One region of the Mesorhizobium sp. B2-1-3A genome, then DNA from elsewhere that is predicted to be linked to it. Evidence: riboswitches for the same ligand, from Rfam matches in the RefSeq annotation. Region 1 holds a riboswitch; the other holds the start of a gene.
The links. Region 1 has a riboswitch for cobalamin ahead of FJ977_RS15755 (CbtB domain-containing protein). Riboswitches for the same ligand answer to the same signal wherever they lie in the genome.

Region 1 (7,917 bases):
CAGCTGCCGGCCAGATCGCCCAGATGCGCCCGGAATTCCGCAGTCTGGTCGTTGTTCTCGAGCCGATCAAGCGAGGCTTCGCCCTCGAGCGTCGTCAGCATGCAGCCGCAATAGCTCGAACAGAAGGTTGCGTTGCGCGTCTGCTCGCACGAGCGCTGGCAGGTTTTGAGGAAATTGACCTGCGGGGTTTCGATCTGGGCCGGCATCACTTGCGAGAACAACCAGACGCAGCCGATCAGCAGGGGCTGGTGGATCAGGTAGAAGGCGAGGCTGTGGCGGCCGATGAAGACCAGCGGATTGGCCCAGCGGCCGGGTTTGAGGCTCGCAAGGCGGGCTCGCATGCCGGATGCGGAGGCGAGTTTCGCCACGCCGATGCCGACAAGCACCGCGCCGAACCAAGGAAACAGGGGCACATAATCGTTGGATCGCGGATTGATCGCCGACAGGCCGATCCACCACAGCCAGGGATGATCCAGCGCCTCGAAGCGCAGGTAGATGGGCGCCGCGATGACGAGCGCGGCAATGACAAGCGTCAGCAGTGCGGGCAGGCGCAGGAAGGCGAGGCCGAGCAGGCTGGCGAGCGCGATCTGGTGCAGGATGCCGAAGAATATGAAGCCGTCAGGCGTGGCGATCCGCGTGACGACCGAAATGGCGATCGCCGCTCCGGCAACCATGGCGAACCGCTTCCAGAAACCGTTCCAGCGGATTTGCCGGCCATGGGCGAGGTACAGGCTGACGCCGACCAGGAACAGGAAGGTCGAGGCGATGCAGCGCGCATAGATCTTCCACCAGCCGAAGGCGGTGAGGCCCGGATCGGTGTAGCCGAAAAACTCTAGGTCCCAGGTGAAATGGTAGCTCGCCATGGCCAGCAGCGCGACGCCGCGCACGATGTCGATGGCGACGATGCGCCTGGATGGCTCCGGAACGGGTACGGTCGGCGTATGGATGGTCATGGTCTCGCGATCTGATTCAGCCCCGCCTGAGGACTATCACGGTTGGACCGGACAGAAGAAGGCCAGGGGGTGGATCAAGCGACGCTTTAGGCCAGAGCCGGGAAGCCTTTGACCGGCTTCGCTTTTGGCCGGTAACGGGTCGGTTTCCTCTTAATCGCCCGGGAATGACCAAGGCAGATTTGGCTGGTGATTCTGCTTTGGGGAAGCAATGTCCACCCATGTGCGCCATCCGATCTGGCTCCCGGCCCTCAAGGCCGCGGATGCGCGCACCTTCGCCTCGCTCTACGCGGTGGAGTCCTTTGCCCGCGCCACGGTGTCGAGCGTCATCCCGATCCAGGCCTACGAGATCCTGCACAACGAGCAGATCGTCTCGATCCTCTACACCATCGTGGCGCTGCTCGGCCTATCGGTGACCTTGTTCATGCCGATGCTGATCCGCCGCTTTGCCCGGCGCTGGGTCTATACGGCTGGCGCCTGCCTGCTTGCCATCGGCTCGCTGTTCTTCGTCACCCATACGCTTGCCGGGCAACTGGCCGGGATGCTGTGCCGGGTGATGGGCGCCAGCGCGCTGTCGATCACCCTCAATCTCTACATCATGGACCACATCCGCAAGACCGACTTCATGCAGGCCGAATCGCTGCGCATGGCGTGGTCGATGGTCGCCTGGACCGGCGGGCCGACGCTCGGCATCTTCCTCTATACACGCTTCGGCATCTATGCGGCGCATGGGGCGGTGGCGGTGTTCGCGCTGGCCTTGCTGGCGCTGTTCTGGACCTATCGGCTGGGCGACAACCAGTCTATCCGGCCCGGCAAGACCCGGCCGGCCAATCCGCTCGCCAATATCGGCCGCTTCGTCGCGCAGCCCAGATTGAGGCTCGCCTGGCTGATCGCCTTCGGCCGCTCCTGCTTCTGGACGACGTTCTTCGTCTATGGGCCGCTGTTCATGGTCATCACCGGTCAGGGCGATATCGCCGGCGGCCTCCTTGTTTCGGCCGGCAACGCGCTTTTGTTCATGGCGATCTTCTGGGGCAAGGCTGGAAAGCGCTTTGGCGGCCGGCGCACCATGACATTTGCCTATTTCGCCATGTCGGCCATGCTGCTGGCCGCGGGCACGGTGGGAGCGACCGCGCCATTGCTGACCGGCGCTTTCCTGCTTGGTGGCGCGTTCTTCACCATCGCGCTCGATGCCCTGGGCTCGACCGCCTTCATGCGTTCTGTACGATCTTATGAACGGCCGCAGATGGCTGCGGTCTATCGCACCTATCTCGATTTTTCGGAACTGACGCCGCCGCTGGTCTATTCGGTGGTGCTGATCTTCTTCGGGCTGGGCTCGGTGTTCGTCACGCTCAGCCTGCTGGCGGCGGCGTGCGGCTTCGTGACCTGGCGCTACCTGCCGAAGTCGCTGTGAGGATCACGGTGAAAGTGCCGCGTGGCGCTCGCGCACCCAGTTGTGGAAGCGGTGCAGTTCATATTCCTCGGGCATCAGCACGCCGGCGGCGTGGCGCATCGAGCGCAGGCCTTTCTGGTTGACCTCGCAGATCGCCGCATCCTCCTCCAGCACCTGTGTGCCGAAGGCGATGATGTTGTCGATGTCGGTTGCGGCCAGCGCCTCGGGGGCGAACAGCCATTCGGCGACAAGTTCCGTCTGTTCCGGCCCGAGCGGTACCAGCCGGACGGTCCTGACATAGTCGACATGGCCGACGATGAACATCGAGGGCAGGCTGGTGGCGTAGGTCTGGCCAGCGGCGCGTTCGGCCGGTGTCAATCCCGGGAAGATCGGCCCATGGGTCTTGCCGTCGCTCGACCAGGTTTCGGCGCCCGTCCGCAGACCACCGGAAAACTCCGGCGCGTCATTGTCGGCGTGGCGGGTCCATTCGGGGTCGTCATGCCGGCTCATCAGGCCGCGGCCATAGATCGGCACCAGCCGCGACAGGTCCTTGTGGACGCCCGGACAATGCAGGCACTCGTTGAAGTTCTCCCAAAAGATCTTCCAGTTGCAGTGCATCACCTTGCGCAGCACATGGCCCGTCACCAGCGTTTCCAGAGGCCAGTTGCCGAGATTGCCGGAGGCAGGGTCGAAGGATGCCTGCGCCGAGCCGGCCGCATCCTCCTGCAAATTGATGAACACGAAGCCGCGCCATACCGAGAGTGCGACGCGATAGAGCGGATGGTCGGCCTTGTCGAAGCCGTCCGGCAATGATTTCGACGGCACGCGCACGAGGTCGCCGCGAAGCGAATAGGACCAGGCATGATAGGGGCAGGTGATCAGCCGCGCCTTCAGCCGGCCCTCGCTCTCCTGGCAAAGCTGCGAGCCGCGATGCCGGCACGTGTTGTGGAAGGCACGCAGCGCGCCGGTGTCGTCGCGCAGCACGATGATGTCCTGCGTGCCGATGCGGAATCGGCGGAAGGCCAGCGGCTGGGCCAGATCGGCCTCGCGGCAGACCAGCAGCCAGTTCTTGTACCAGATGGCATCGAGGTCCAGCTGATAAGCCGCTTCATCCCAATACGCCGATGAGGGCAGGGTGGGTTCGGCCTGGGTCAAGCCGTTATAGGGATCGCGCTCGCTGGCAATGGGTTGCATGGCTGGCTTCCTGTGAAGTGGCCAGCCGACACCCGGCCGGCACAATTGTCAATTGTTGCGCCGATGACGGCTGATGTGGCCGGCATGGCGTAATCGCGCTGGTTACCGGCGGAATTTGGTTTGCCGGAGGCAATGATTCTGCCTATAGTCGCTGATGTCGTCGGTTCCATTTTGGAGCCAAGAGGGAATGCGGTGCGGGCTGACTTGTTGCCCAATGCCGTTGCTGCCCCCGCAACTGTGTGCGGTAGTCCTCTCCATATGCCACTGAAGATTTGTCTTCGGGAAGGTGGGGAAGGGCGCTGATCCGTGAGCCAGGAGACCTGCCGGCGACAGGAAACTGACTTCGATGCCCTCGGGTGGAGGGTGAAAGGACAAGACATGACTACCGCTTCCGTCTCCCGCGGCGCCTCCGTCTCCTCGCAGTCGCGCTTCATGCAGCTGGCGTTCGCCGCGCTGCTCGGCACCTTCATCATCGGCTTCGTCGGCTTCTCGCACATTGATGCGGTCCACAATGCTGGTCATGACAACCGGCATTCGATGGCGTTTCCCTGCCACTGACGAGGATCTGACATCATGAATCTGTTTCGCAACGTCGTGTTCATCGCGGCGATCGCAGGGCTCGTGGCCGGCGTCGTCCTCGCCTGCATGCAGGCCTATGCCACCGTGCCGCTGATCCTCAAGGCGGAAGTCTACGAACAGGCCGAAGGCGGCCATGACCATGCCGCGGCGCCGGCTGATGCCGCCAGCGGCAACGCAATGAGTTCCGCCGCGCCGGCGGCATCGAATGCCATGAGCGCTGCCACCCCGGCTCCGGCCGCAGCGGCTGCTCCGGCCGAAGACGAAGGCTGGGCGCCGGCCGACGGCTTCGAGCGTTTTGCCTTCAACGTGGTTTCCAACGTCGTCACCGGCATCGGTTTCGCGCTGATCCTGGTCGCTGTTTCGGAATTCGCCGGCGGCATCGGCAACTGGCGCCAGGGCGTGTTCTGGGGCCTGGCCGGCTTTGCCGTGTTCACGCTGGCGCCCGGCCTCGGCCTGCCGCCGGAACTGCCCGCCATGCCGGCGGCCGACCTCACGCAGCGGCAGATCTGGTGGGTGGCAACGGTGGTCGCGACCGCCATCGGGCTTGGCCTGATCGCGTTCCGCAAGTCGCTGCCGCTCGCCATCCTTGCCGTGCTGCTGATCGTGGCGCCGCACATTGTCGGCGCGCCGCAGCCCGACAGCTTCGAGACACCGATCCCGGAAGGCCTGCACCACCAGTTCGTGGTGGCGGTGACGCTGACCAGTCTGGTGTTCTGGCTGGTGCTTGGCGCCGTCGTCGGCGTGGTGCGCGGACGCTTCACCGGCACCGCGACCAGCCTGCGCGACAGCTTTGCCTGATCGCGGCAGGCTGACCTTCATCATCGGTGGTGCGCGCTCGGGAAAGAGCGCGCATGCCGAAACCCTGGTGACGGCGTTGCCCTCGCCATGGACCTACATCGCCACCGCGCAAGCCTATGACGACGAGATGCGCGAGCGCATCGCGCTGCATCGGGCGCGGCGCGGCGCGGGCTGGACGACCATCGATGCGCCGCTCGACCTCGCCGGCGCGCTCGAGGCTTTGCCAGATAGCCGGCCTGTGCTGGTCGACTGCCTGACGCTGTGGCTGACCAATCACATGCTGGCTGACCATGACCTTGGGTTTGAATGCCGGCGGCTGGCGGATGTGTTGTCGCGGCCGCGCGGGCCGTGGTTCGTGGTATCCAACGAAGTCGGGCAAGGCATCGTGCCGGACAACGCACTGGCGCGCCGGTTTCGTGATGAGGCCGGTCGGCTCAACCAGCAGATCGCGGCGATCGCCGATACGGTGCTGCTGATGGTGGCGGGGCTGCCGCTCAAGGTGAAATGAAATGACCGATATCGATGGCAAGACCACCGAAGACAGGGACGAAGAGCGCCACCGCGCCAAGATGGCCAAGCGCAAGGCGGTGCAGGACGCCGAGGTGGCGGCCAAGACGATCGAGAAGGGTCTGCTGATCGTCAACACCGGCCCGGGCAAGGGCAAGACGACAGCAGCGTTCGGTTTGGCGCTCCGCATGCTCGGCTATGGCAAGCGCGTCGGCGTCGTCCAGTTCATCAAGGGCAAGTGGCACACGGGCGAGAAGGACGCTTTCGCGGCCTTCGGCGACCGCGTCGTCTGGCACGCAATGGGCGAGGGCTTCACCTGGGAGACGCAGGATCTGAAGCGCGATATCGCCGCTGCCGAAGCCGCCTGGGCCAAGGCGCTGGAGCTGATCGCCGATCCGTCGATCAGCCTTGTCGTGCTCGATGAGCTCAATATAGCATTGCGCTACGACTATCTCGATCTCGACAAGGTGGTTGCAGCGCTGAAAGCGCGTCGCGAGGGCCTGCATGTTGTCGTCACTGGCCGCAATGCCAAGCCGGCGCTTGTCGAAGCGGCCGACCTGGTCACCGAAATGGGTGTGACCAAGCACCATTTTTCGGCGGGCGTGAAAGCCCAGCAAGGGATCGAGTTCTAGAACGCCAGAACCGCGATCACCGAGACCAAGCCGAACAGCGCGATCAGCAGATAGTCGGCGACGCGGTAGAGTTTCAGCGCCCGCCTGATGTCACCGCTGTCGACGTCGCGGCGGCCGCCTTCACCCATGAAGACATCCTCGACCAGCACGCCGCCATAGCTGCGCGGTCCGGCCAGTGCCAGACCGAGCGCGCCCGCCATTGCCGCTTCCGGCCAGCCGGCGTTGGGCGAGCGGTGTTTTTTCGCGTCGCGCCACACCGCATGCCAGGCGCCGCGGGGATCGGCGTCCCTGACCAGGAAAGCCGCCAGCACGATCAGCAGCGCCGTCAGCCGAGAGGCCGGCAGGTTGATCCAGTCGTCGAAGCGCGCCGCCGCCCAGCCGAAGGCCTCGTGGCGCGGGGTGCGGTGGCCGATCATCGAATCGGCGGTGTTGGCGGCCTTGTAGGCGGCTCCGCCGGCCAGCCCGCCGACACCGGTCCAGAAGGCGGGAGCGACGATGCCGTCGGAAAAATTCTCCGCCAGGCTTTCGATCGCCGCACGGCAGACGGCGGCGCGGTCGAGCGCCTCGGGATCGCGGCCAACGATTCGCGAGACGGCGACACGGCCCATGGCCAGCCCGCCTGTATCGAGCGCGTCGGCGACGGATTCGACATGTTCGTAAAGGCTCTTCTGCGACAGAAGCGATGTCGCCAGAAGGGCGGCAACGACCAGTCCCAGGGGAACGAACCAGAGCAGGACAAGCTGTACGCAAAGGCCGATCACCGCCGGCACCAGCACGATGACCAGAAGTGCCTGGACACCGCGTTGGCGACGTAGTGCGTCGGGATCAGTGGCGCGGTTGAGCCTGCGATCGAGAAAGGATATCAGCCTGCCGAACCACGTCACGGGATGGCCGATGGCGCGAAACAGCCAATCCGGGTAACCGAGGGCGAATTCGACGGCCAATGACAGGAAAGCGATCAGGACTGACATGAAGCTTCTTGAAGGAGCGGTGGACCATGGTGGAAGTCTCGGCCGGGCGAGGGTGCTTTTCCCCAACGCCGTATTGCCTTTCGTCGACCTCTCTACCGGTATCAATCCGCTCTCCTACCCGCTTTTCGACCTGCCCGCCACCTCGCTGTGGCGATTGCCGGAAGCCGGGCGGGCGCGGGAGCTGACAGAGATAGCGGCCAGGACCTACGGCGCGCCGTCGCCGGCCAACGTCGTCGCTGCGCCCGGCACGCAGATCCTGTTGCCGCGCGTGGCGTCGCGGGTCAGGCCCGGCAAGGCGTTGGTGCTGGGGCCGACCTATGCCGAACATGCGCGTGCCGCGGCGATCGCCGGTCACGAGGTGGGCGAAGTCAGCGATTTCGCGGCGCTGGCGAAGGCCGACCTTGCCATCATCGTCAATCCCAACAATCCCGACGGTCGCGTCATCGAGCGCGACCGGCTGCTGGCGCTGGCCGCCGGGCTGCGTGCAAAAGGCGGGCTGCTGGTCGTCGACGAAGCGTTCATGGATGTCGGCCCGCGCCAGCACAGCCTCGCCGGTGATGTCGATCAAGGCGGCATCGTCGTGCTGCGTTCGTTCGGCAAGTTCTTCGGTCTCGCCGGCCTGCGGCTCGGCTTCGCGCTTTCGGATGCAGCGACGGTGGAATCCCTGGAATCGCAATTCGGGCCATGGGCTGTTGCCGGCCCGGCGCTGGAATACGGCATCCGCGCGCTTGCCGATCTCGGTTGGCAGGAAACGATGCGGGCCTCCCTGGCGGACGCGGCGGCGCGGCTGGACTCATTGTTCGACCGTTTCGGCGTGCCTGTCGCGGGCGGCACCACGTTGTTCCGCTATCTCAGCCTGCCGGATGCCGCCGGCCTGTTTTCAGCGCTTGGCGAGC
Region 2 (7,917 bases), on a different contig from region 1:
GGGGCCGGCCAGCGGCCGCGACAGATGCGGGATCATCAATCCGACAAAGCCGATGACGCCGGCGACCGAGACGAGAATTGCCGTCGAGAAGGCCGCAATGAGAAACGTCGCTCTGCGCATGCGCGCCACCGGCACGCCAAGGCTTTCGGCAGCACTTTCACCGGCTAGGAAGGCGTCCAGCCTGCGGTGGTTCCACAGCCCGTAGGCCGCGATCGTGCCGGCTCCCAAGGCGCCCAGCCAGACATTATCCCAGCGCGCCAGCCCGAGCCCGCCCATCGTCCAGAACAGCACCGAATGGGCCGCACGCTGGTCTCCGGCAAAGACCAGATAATTGGTCAATGCCGTGAACAGGAAGGAGACGGCAAGGCCGGCGAGGATCAGCCGCTCCGGTCCCTGCCCCCTTACCCGTGCGACCAGCAGCAGGACGATGCAGGCGGCCAGTATGCCGCCGGTGAAGGCGGCGACCGGCAAGGTCCAGATGCCAAAACTGTCGCCGAAGACGGTGATGACGGAAACAGCGCCGGCGGCGGCCCCCGACGACAGGCCGAACAGGAAAGGATCGGCGAGATCGTTGCGGGTCACCGTCTGCAGCAAAGCACCTGTTATACCGAGGCCGGCACCGACACAGACCGCCAGGATCGTGCGCGGCAGCCTGAGATCGACGACGATCTTGCCGACCGGGCCCGACACCTGGTGTTCATGCATCCCGACGGCATGGCCAAGCGAGGCGATGACGTCGGTCAGCGGGATCAGCGTCGAACCATAGGCTATCGACAGCAGCACGAGGGCGACGACCGCCACCGTGCCCGCCACCATGGCCAGCGCGAATGCCTTGTGCCCCGAAAGCGCGCCGGATTTTTGCCCTGGGGCAAGAAGCATCAGAACGCTTCCGGATGCATCGCCTTGGCGATCTTGGCGATCGCCTCGATGTTTGCCGGTCCAGGCGTCAGTTCGGCATAGCGAAGGGCCACGAAACGCTCGTTCTTGACCGCGTCCGTCTCCTTCATCGCCGGATGCGCCTTCAGGAAATCGAGCAGTTTCCTGTAGCCGCCGCCATCCTGGTAGTCGAGCAGGATGAGGAATTGCGGATTGCGCGAGGCCACTGTTTCCCAGTCCGTGTTGCCCCAGCTGGTGTCCATGTCGGCCATGATGTTGTCGCCACCGGCGGCTGATATCATGGCGCTGGGGATGGCGAATTTTCCGGCGGTGAACGGCTTGTCCTCGCCGGAATCATAGAGGAACACGCGGGTTCCCTTGGCGTCGCCGACCTTCGTGGTGATGTCGGCGAGTTGCGCCTTCCAGCCGGCGACAAGCTTCTGCGCCTCGGTCTCCTTGCCAAAGATCTTGCCCAGCTTTTCAACATCGTCATAGAGCAGGTCCATGGAAGCCGCCGGGCGGTTCTTGTCGAGATGGACGCAGCTCTCGGTCAGCACCAGTGTCTTGATGCCATGTGGGGCGAGCGTGTCGGGCGTCACGTCGCCGCCCGGCTTCATGCCATAGTACCAGCCGGCGAAGAAGAAATCGGGCTCGACGGCGACCAGGTTCTCGAGCGTCGGGTATTTGGGCGCGAGTTCCGGGATAGAGCCCTGCTCGGCCTTGAATTCGGGGCCGACCTTGTACCATCCGGTGATGCCGGTCAGGCCGACGATCGACGGCTGCAGCTTCAGCGCGAAGGCCATCTCGGCCATGTTGAGATCATGGATGACTGCGCGCTTGGGCGGCCCGTCGAAGGTCAGCGGCTTGCCGCAACTGTCGACGGTGACGGGGAAAGCGAAGGCGGTAGAGGCCAGCAAGGAAAAGACGAGCGACAAGGCGAGACGTTTCACGGATTTTGCTCCTTGGTTGAACAGTGCTGATGAGGGATGGTTCGATCAGGATGGCGGCGCGGCGCGGTTCGGAACATCGAACACCGTCAGTTCACGGTCCTCGGTGGGGTGGCGCAGGCGAAACACGTCGACGCCGAAAATCTCGCGGATCAGCTGTTGCGTCAGCGCTTCGCGCGGTGCGGCCAACGCGTGCAGCCGCGCTTCGTTCATCACCGCGACCCTGGTGGCGAACGGCGCCACCAGGGCCAAGTCGTGCAGCACCGCGATCACCGTCATGCCGAAGCCGGCGACGAGTTCGAGAAGCTCGCCGCGAGCACGCGGGTCGAGATGGTTGGTCGGCTCGTCGAGGAACAACACTTTCGGTTGCTGCGCAATGGCGCGCGCCAGCTGGGCGCGTTGGCGCTCCCCGCCAGACAGCGAGCCAATGGTGCGGCCAAGCAGCGGCAGAAGGCCGGTCCGGCGCAGCGCGTCCACCACGATGTCACGCTCCTCGCTCCTGCGCCTCAGGCCGGCATGCGGAACGCGGCCAAGTTCGACATAGTCGATCACCGCCAGCCGCGGATCCGGCTGGTCGGTCTGGCCGACGACGGCCATGTGCAGGGCCCGCTCGGCTGTCGAGATCCTGTCCAGGCGTCGCCCGCCAAGCTTCACCTCGCCCGAACTTGGCCTGAGCATGCCCGACAGCATGCGCAGCAGCGTCGTCTTGCCGGCGCCATTGGGGCCGATGATGGCGAGACGATCGCCGGTGGCGATAGAAAGGCTGACCGCATGGACCAGATTCCGGCCATTCGCCACGGCACCCAGGTCGCGCGCCTCGAGGAGTGGCATTGTCATCGGCTATCACCCGCCAGCTTGCCCGGCGCCGGGATGCGGGCCAGCGTCTTGCCGGCCAGTCGCGGCGGACGTTGGCCGGAATTGCACCAGCCGTCGGCGAGCGAGGCGTAAAGCCAGGCAAATCGCACGAGATCGCCAGCGTCGGCCTCGGCATCGATGGAGCCGAAGAGATAGGTGGCCTTGCCCGGCGCCTGGAAGGCTACCGTCAGCGGCCGTGCGCAGCCCGCCATGCATTCGACGCCCTCGATCGTGAAGCCATGCGACACGGCGGGTTCATCGTGGGCCGAGAGCCGGGAGCGCAAGTCGGCGCACAGGCTTTCGCCCGACCGGATGCCGGTCGGAACGTCACGGCAAAGCGTGCACACGATGATGCGGTGATCGATGGCGCCGTCCAACTTTCCGTCACTTTCCAAAACTGGCGACGGAAGGATGTTGGCGAGCCGGCAGACAAGACCGACGTCCACGTTTCCTCCCGGCACACCCCGTCCGGTCAACTCAGTGATGGCAGGTCTCCTGGCTCGCGGGTCGTTGCGCAATCCTGCCTTCCCAGCCTTGCCGGCCAGTGGCATTTCGGATCTTGCTCACCGCTTACAGTTGCGGGGGCAGCCACGGCTTCGACCTATTGGGTCTCACCGTGTTCCCTTTTCACCCCTCGCCTTTCGACTCGGGGACCATCACCACTCGATCGTAGTTTTCCCCCAATTGCTTCGCAACGGATTTCTCGGTGCATTGTCGATCCCGCGGCGGCGCTCAAATTGTACATGTTATGTAATTACATTACATCTTAGATCATGCCGCGCGGGGACGTCAAGTGAGGGCTTGCTGCCGGAAGAAGACAGCGAGCCAGTCTCGCTCCTGGAGATGCGGCTGGCCGCGGAGCGTTGCCGTCCGGATTGCACGGCAAGCGCAATTTCGATCAAACTGCCGCGCGCGAAGGCCGCAAGATGATCCGCTCAATGCGAGGAACCCATGAACCCGACCGAGAAAGCGCTGTGGTTTGTCGAGAGCCATCTGCCGGAGGCGATCTCGCTCGACGATGTCGCCCAAAGCAGCGGCGTGTCGCGCTTTCATGTGACGCGCGCCTTCGGCGCCGCCACCGGCCGCTCGGTCATGGGCTACATGCGCGCACGCAGGCTGACCGAGGCGGCGCGCAGGCTGGCCGGCGGAGCGCCCGACATCCTCTCGGTGGCGCTCGATGCCGGCTACAGTTCGCATGAGGCTTTCACCCGCGCCTTCCGCGAACAGTTCGGCACCACGCCGGAGATGGTGCGCGCGCGAGGCTCGACCAAGACCCTCGACCTCGTGGAGCCGATCCTGATGGACCAATCCTTTCTTTCGGCCCTCGAACCACCGCGCTTCGAGACCAGCCGGCCGTTGCCGATCGCTGGGCTCGGCGAACGCTACACCTGTGAAACCAGCGCCGCCATTCCGATGCAGTGGCAACGCTTCGGTCCCTATATCGGCAACATTCCAGGCGAGACCGGCGACGTCGCCTACGGCGTCTGCGCCAACGGCGACGATGCCGGCAATTTCGACTACGTCGCCGGTGTCGAGGTCACCGATTTTTCCGACCGTCCAAGGGAACTCAGCCGCGTGCGCATACCCGCCCAGAAATATGCGGTGTTTGCGCATCGCGAGCACATCTCGACCATCCGCCGCACCGTCAACACGATCTGGAACAAATGGCTGCCGGCCTCCGGGCACGAGATAGCGGACGCGCCGGAATTCGAACGCTACGGTCCGGAGTTCGATCCGCGCAGCGGCGATGGCGGGCTAGAGATCTGGGTGCCGATCAAGGATTGACCGGCACTACAATTCCAAGTCCCAGGTCTGGCCAACCAGATCCTTGCCGAAGGAGTGGTGAGGTTCTTCCTCGGTCAGTCTGAAGCCGACCGCCTGGTAGATGTGCCGGGCGGCTATCAGGATATCGTTGGTCCACAAGGTCAGCGTCTTGTAGCCCTTCGCACGGGCAAAGCCGATGCATTCCTCGACCAGCCGCCTGCCGATGCCGAGGCCACGCACCGAAGGTTCGACATAGAGCAGGCGCAGCTTCGCCACCTTGGGCGATTTGCGCACGACGAAGACCGAGCCGACGACCTCGCCATCGCGCTCGGCGATCCAGCTTCGTTCCCATTTCGGATCGAAGGATTTGACGAATGCCGCGAGGATTTCGGCAACCAGCGCCTCATAGGTTTCGTCCCAGCCATAGTCCTGCGCGTAGAGCATGCCTTGCCGGCGGATGATCCAGCCAATGTCGCCGACCTGCAGCGGCCGCAACAGATAAGGGATCCTTGGCTCGGCGCTTTCACCCAGCAGAGCCTGGACCGTCCGCATGGATTTCACCAGCCGGTCCTGCTCCGACGCAGGCAGCCGATCGAGGAGCGCCGCGACCTGGTCGTGCGAATCCTTGTTCAGCGGCGCGAAGGCATTCCTGCCCGCCAGCGTCAGCGCAATCGACGATTGCCTGGCGTCCGAAACCATCGTCGACCTGGAGATGAGGTGAAGGCGCTCGAACTTCTTCAGCAGACGGCTGACATAGCCGGCGTCGAGACCGAGGTCGCGCCCGAGGTCGGTCGCGGTCAGACCGTCGCGGTGCGCCAGTTCGTAGAGCACGCGCGCCTCGGTCAGCGAGAAGGCGCTTTTCAGCAGCCCTTCGTCGAGCAGCCCGATCTGGCGGGTGTAGAAGCGGTTGAAAGCCCGCACCGCGTCGATCAGGTCTTTGTTGGGCGCTTCGTTACCGGGCTGATGGTGAATCGTCATGGGCATCTCCTGTCCGCACAGGATTGATCATTTGGTTGACTGAGTCAATAAAATGGTTGACCCAACGCACCTCACAACTTCATCATTCTAGGGCGGAGCAAGGAGCGAAGCGACGCGCGCAGACCCTGGAATCCATTCCGTGACGGTGGCCGAAGCGCGCCACGCCGCAGAACGGGCTTCATGTGTCTGCATTAGGCGCCAAGAATCCATTTCGTTGCATAGCGGAAGGGGGCATGGATTCTAGGGTCTGCGCTCCGCTTCGCGTCGCTCCGCCCTAGAATGACGACATCGCGGGGTCGGTGCGCCAATCACGACCGCAGTGGCGCCCCTCAACCCATCGGCAACACCGGCCAGCGATCAACGATCTTGCCGCCAGAAAATACCGCGATCGGCCCGAATTGCTGCAGCACAGCCTCGCTCTGCGTCGGCCTCAGAAAGGCATAATCCCCCGGCTTCACCTGCGCTGTTGCCGGCAAGCTCATGAATTGCTGGTTGGAGGAAAACCCCATCAGACCGTTTGGTTTCATTCCTTCCGGGAACACCGCTTCGGCCATCCACTTGCCGCCATAGAGATAGCAGCCTTTGCGCGGGAAGAGGCCGAGCGCCTGCAAGGCCTTCGAGAACCAGACCGGGCCTGGCAGCGCCGCATCGGCCGCCTTGAGGATCGGGGTGGCGATGAAGGCGGCCGGCTGGAATCCGTTGAGCCCCGGCTTGTCGAAATCGCTGGGCAGGACGAAAGCCGAGCCGATCGAGACTTCGTTGGCAACGCCCGCGCCATGCAGCAGCGCCGTCTTCGAGCCGCCGATGTTGAGGATGCGGCGCTGATCCGGTTCGAGTGCCACGACGAAATCTGCCGCCAGCGCCGAGGCTTTCATCAACGCCTTGGCAGCACCGCCAAACAGCCCGGGGATTTCCGGCGCATGCGCCTCATAGGCCATGATGCCTTCGCAACACAGGCCCTTCGGCACCGTCAGCGCCTTGATCTCGGCCGGGCGGGCAAACCCGCCGCGATGGAGGCCGACATCGACCTCGAAGGCGATACGCAGCTCGATAGCGAGATCGGCGGCCAGAGCGCCATATTCCGCCAGTCTTTCGTCGCTGTCGACCAGCCAGCAGACACGCGACCAGTCGGCGTCGCCCTTCACCAGCACCGCTCTTGCCGCGCTGACCGGCATTGGTTTGCCGTACAGCAGATCCGCATGCGGGAACGCCTTCAGCACCGCCGCGCTGATCGGCGGATGGAAAGTCATGAAGCGATCGCTTCCAAGCGTCTTGCCGATATGCGAAAGCAGCGGCAGGCAAGCGAGCGACTTGTCGACCAGCCGCACGGCAAGGCTGGGGTCAAGCCTGTCCTTCACCAGGGCGATGTTGCTGTCCAGCCGGTCGCGGTCCAGCACCAGACAGGGCTGGAAGATACCGGCCTGCTTCAGCGCCTGCGATAGAGTGGCGAAATAGGCGCTCATGGTTCGATGCCGAACAAGCCAGCCATGTAGGGCGAGACGAAACGGTTTCGCGGATCGATGTCGCGGCGCACCGCCATGGCATCGTCCCAGCGCGGATAGAGCTTCTTGAAGTCCGCCGCCTTCAGGCTGTGCATCTTGCCCCAATGCGGCCTGCCGCCATATCTGCGAAAGACCGGCTCTGCCGCCTGCATGAACGGCAACGGATCGTTCGCCGCGTCGTGGTGGATGGCGATCGAACAGGTCGGCCTGTTGTAGAAGGGCGAGAGCCAGAACTGATCGGCCGCGACGCTGCGCACCTCCATTGGGAAATAGACTTCGGGAAAGCGCTTTTCGGTCAGCTCGATGATTTCGGCCAGCGCCTTCGGTCCTTCCTCGAACGGAAGGTGATATTCCATCTCGTTGAATCTGGTCTGTCGGTCGCTGGCATAGACATTGAGCCAGTCCTGCACATAGTCCTCGGCCGGCACCTTGGCGACGGCGCCCTGGATCAGCCGGCGGCGCAGTGACGGCAGCCAGGCTAGCCCGGTGCGCAGCCGGCGCAGTGTCCGCAGTCCGGCCTCGTCATTCTCGGTAGGACGCGCGGTGGTCGCCGCGTCGCTCAAGTCGCTGGCGATGAACTGCGCATGGCCGGAGAACGGGATGTAGTAAAATTCGGCCGACCGGTGCGTGCTCATCATCGTTTCGAAATCGCGCAGCATGTCGGCGATCGGCAGCACCCATTTGCGGCGGCGCAGCCTGTAGGTCGCAATGTTGTTCAACGTCACTTCGCTCATGACGCCGAAGGCACCGAGCGCGACGCCTATGGCGTGGATCGTGTCCTGATCCCCTGCCCTGGTGAAGTCGCGAACCTTGCCAAACCCGTCGACGATCTGCACCGTCTCCAATTGCGTGTGATAGGCGCCGAGCGTCGGTCCCGAACCATGGGTCGCGGTTCCCAGCGCCCCGCCGATCGCCTGGCGGTCGATGTCGCCCATATTGGGCAGGCCCTGGCCGATATCCTGCAGGATGTGCATGAGCGAACCAAGCCGCGTGCC

Region 2: linked by a shared signal. The riboswitch ahead of FJ977_RS02280 (DUF1636 family protein) and the one ahead of FJ977_RS15755 (CbtB domain-containing protein) in region 1 are both predicted to bind cobalamin.

Annotation. Positions count from the first base shown of each region.
Region 1 is NZ_VFWK01000004.1:11,827-19,743, forward strand. It holds gene FJ977_RS15740 (DUF1624 domain-containing protein) at 1-953, opposite strand, end outside; gene FJ977_RS15745 (MFS transporter) at 1,162-2,361, shown strand; gene FJ977_RS15750 (aromatic ring-hydroxylating dioxygenase subunit alpha) at 2,365-3,534, opposite strand; cobalamin riboswitch at 3,679-3,877, shown strand; gene FJ977_RS15755 (CbtB domain-containing protein) at 3,913-4,092, shown strand; gene FJ977_RS15760 (CbtA family protein) at 4,108-4,911, shown strand; gene cobU (bifunctional adenosylcobinamide kinase/adenosylcobinamide-phosphate guanylyltransferase) at 4,904-5,419, shown strand; gene cobO (cob(I)yrinic acid a,c-diamide adenosyltransferase) at 5,421-6,050, shown strand; gene cbiB (adenosylcobinamide-phosphate synthase CbiB) at 6,047-7,021, opposite strand; gene cobD (threonine-phosphate decarboxylase CobD) at 7,020-7,917, shown strand, end outside.
Region 2 is NZ_VFWK01000001.1:447,986-455,902, forward strand. It holds gene FJ977_RS02265 (iron ABC transporter permease) at 1-879, opposite strand, end outside; gene FJ977_RS02270 (ABC transporter substrate-binding protein) at 879-1,826, opposite strand; gene FJ977_RS02275 (ABC transporter ATP-binding protein) at 1,872-2,660, opposite strand; gene FJ977_RS02280 (DUF1636 family protein) at 2,657-3,124, opposite strand; cobalamin riboswitch at 3,146-3,351, opposite strand; gene FJ977_RS02285 (AraC family transcriptional regulator) at 3,630-4,463, shown strand; gene FJ977_RS02290 (helix-turn-helix domain-containing GNAT family N-acetyltransferase) at 4,470-5,420, opposite strand; gene FJ977_RS02295 (alanine racemase) at 5,750-6,883, opposite strand; gene FJ977_RS02300 (D-arabinono-1,4-lactone oxidase) at 6,880-7,917, opposite strand, start outside.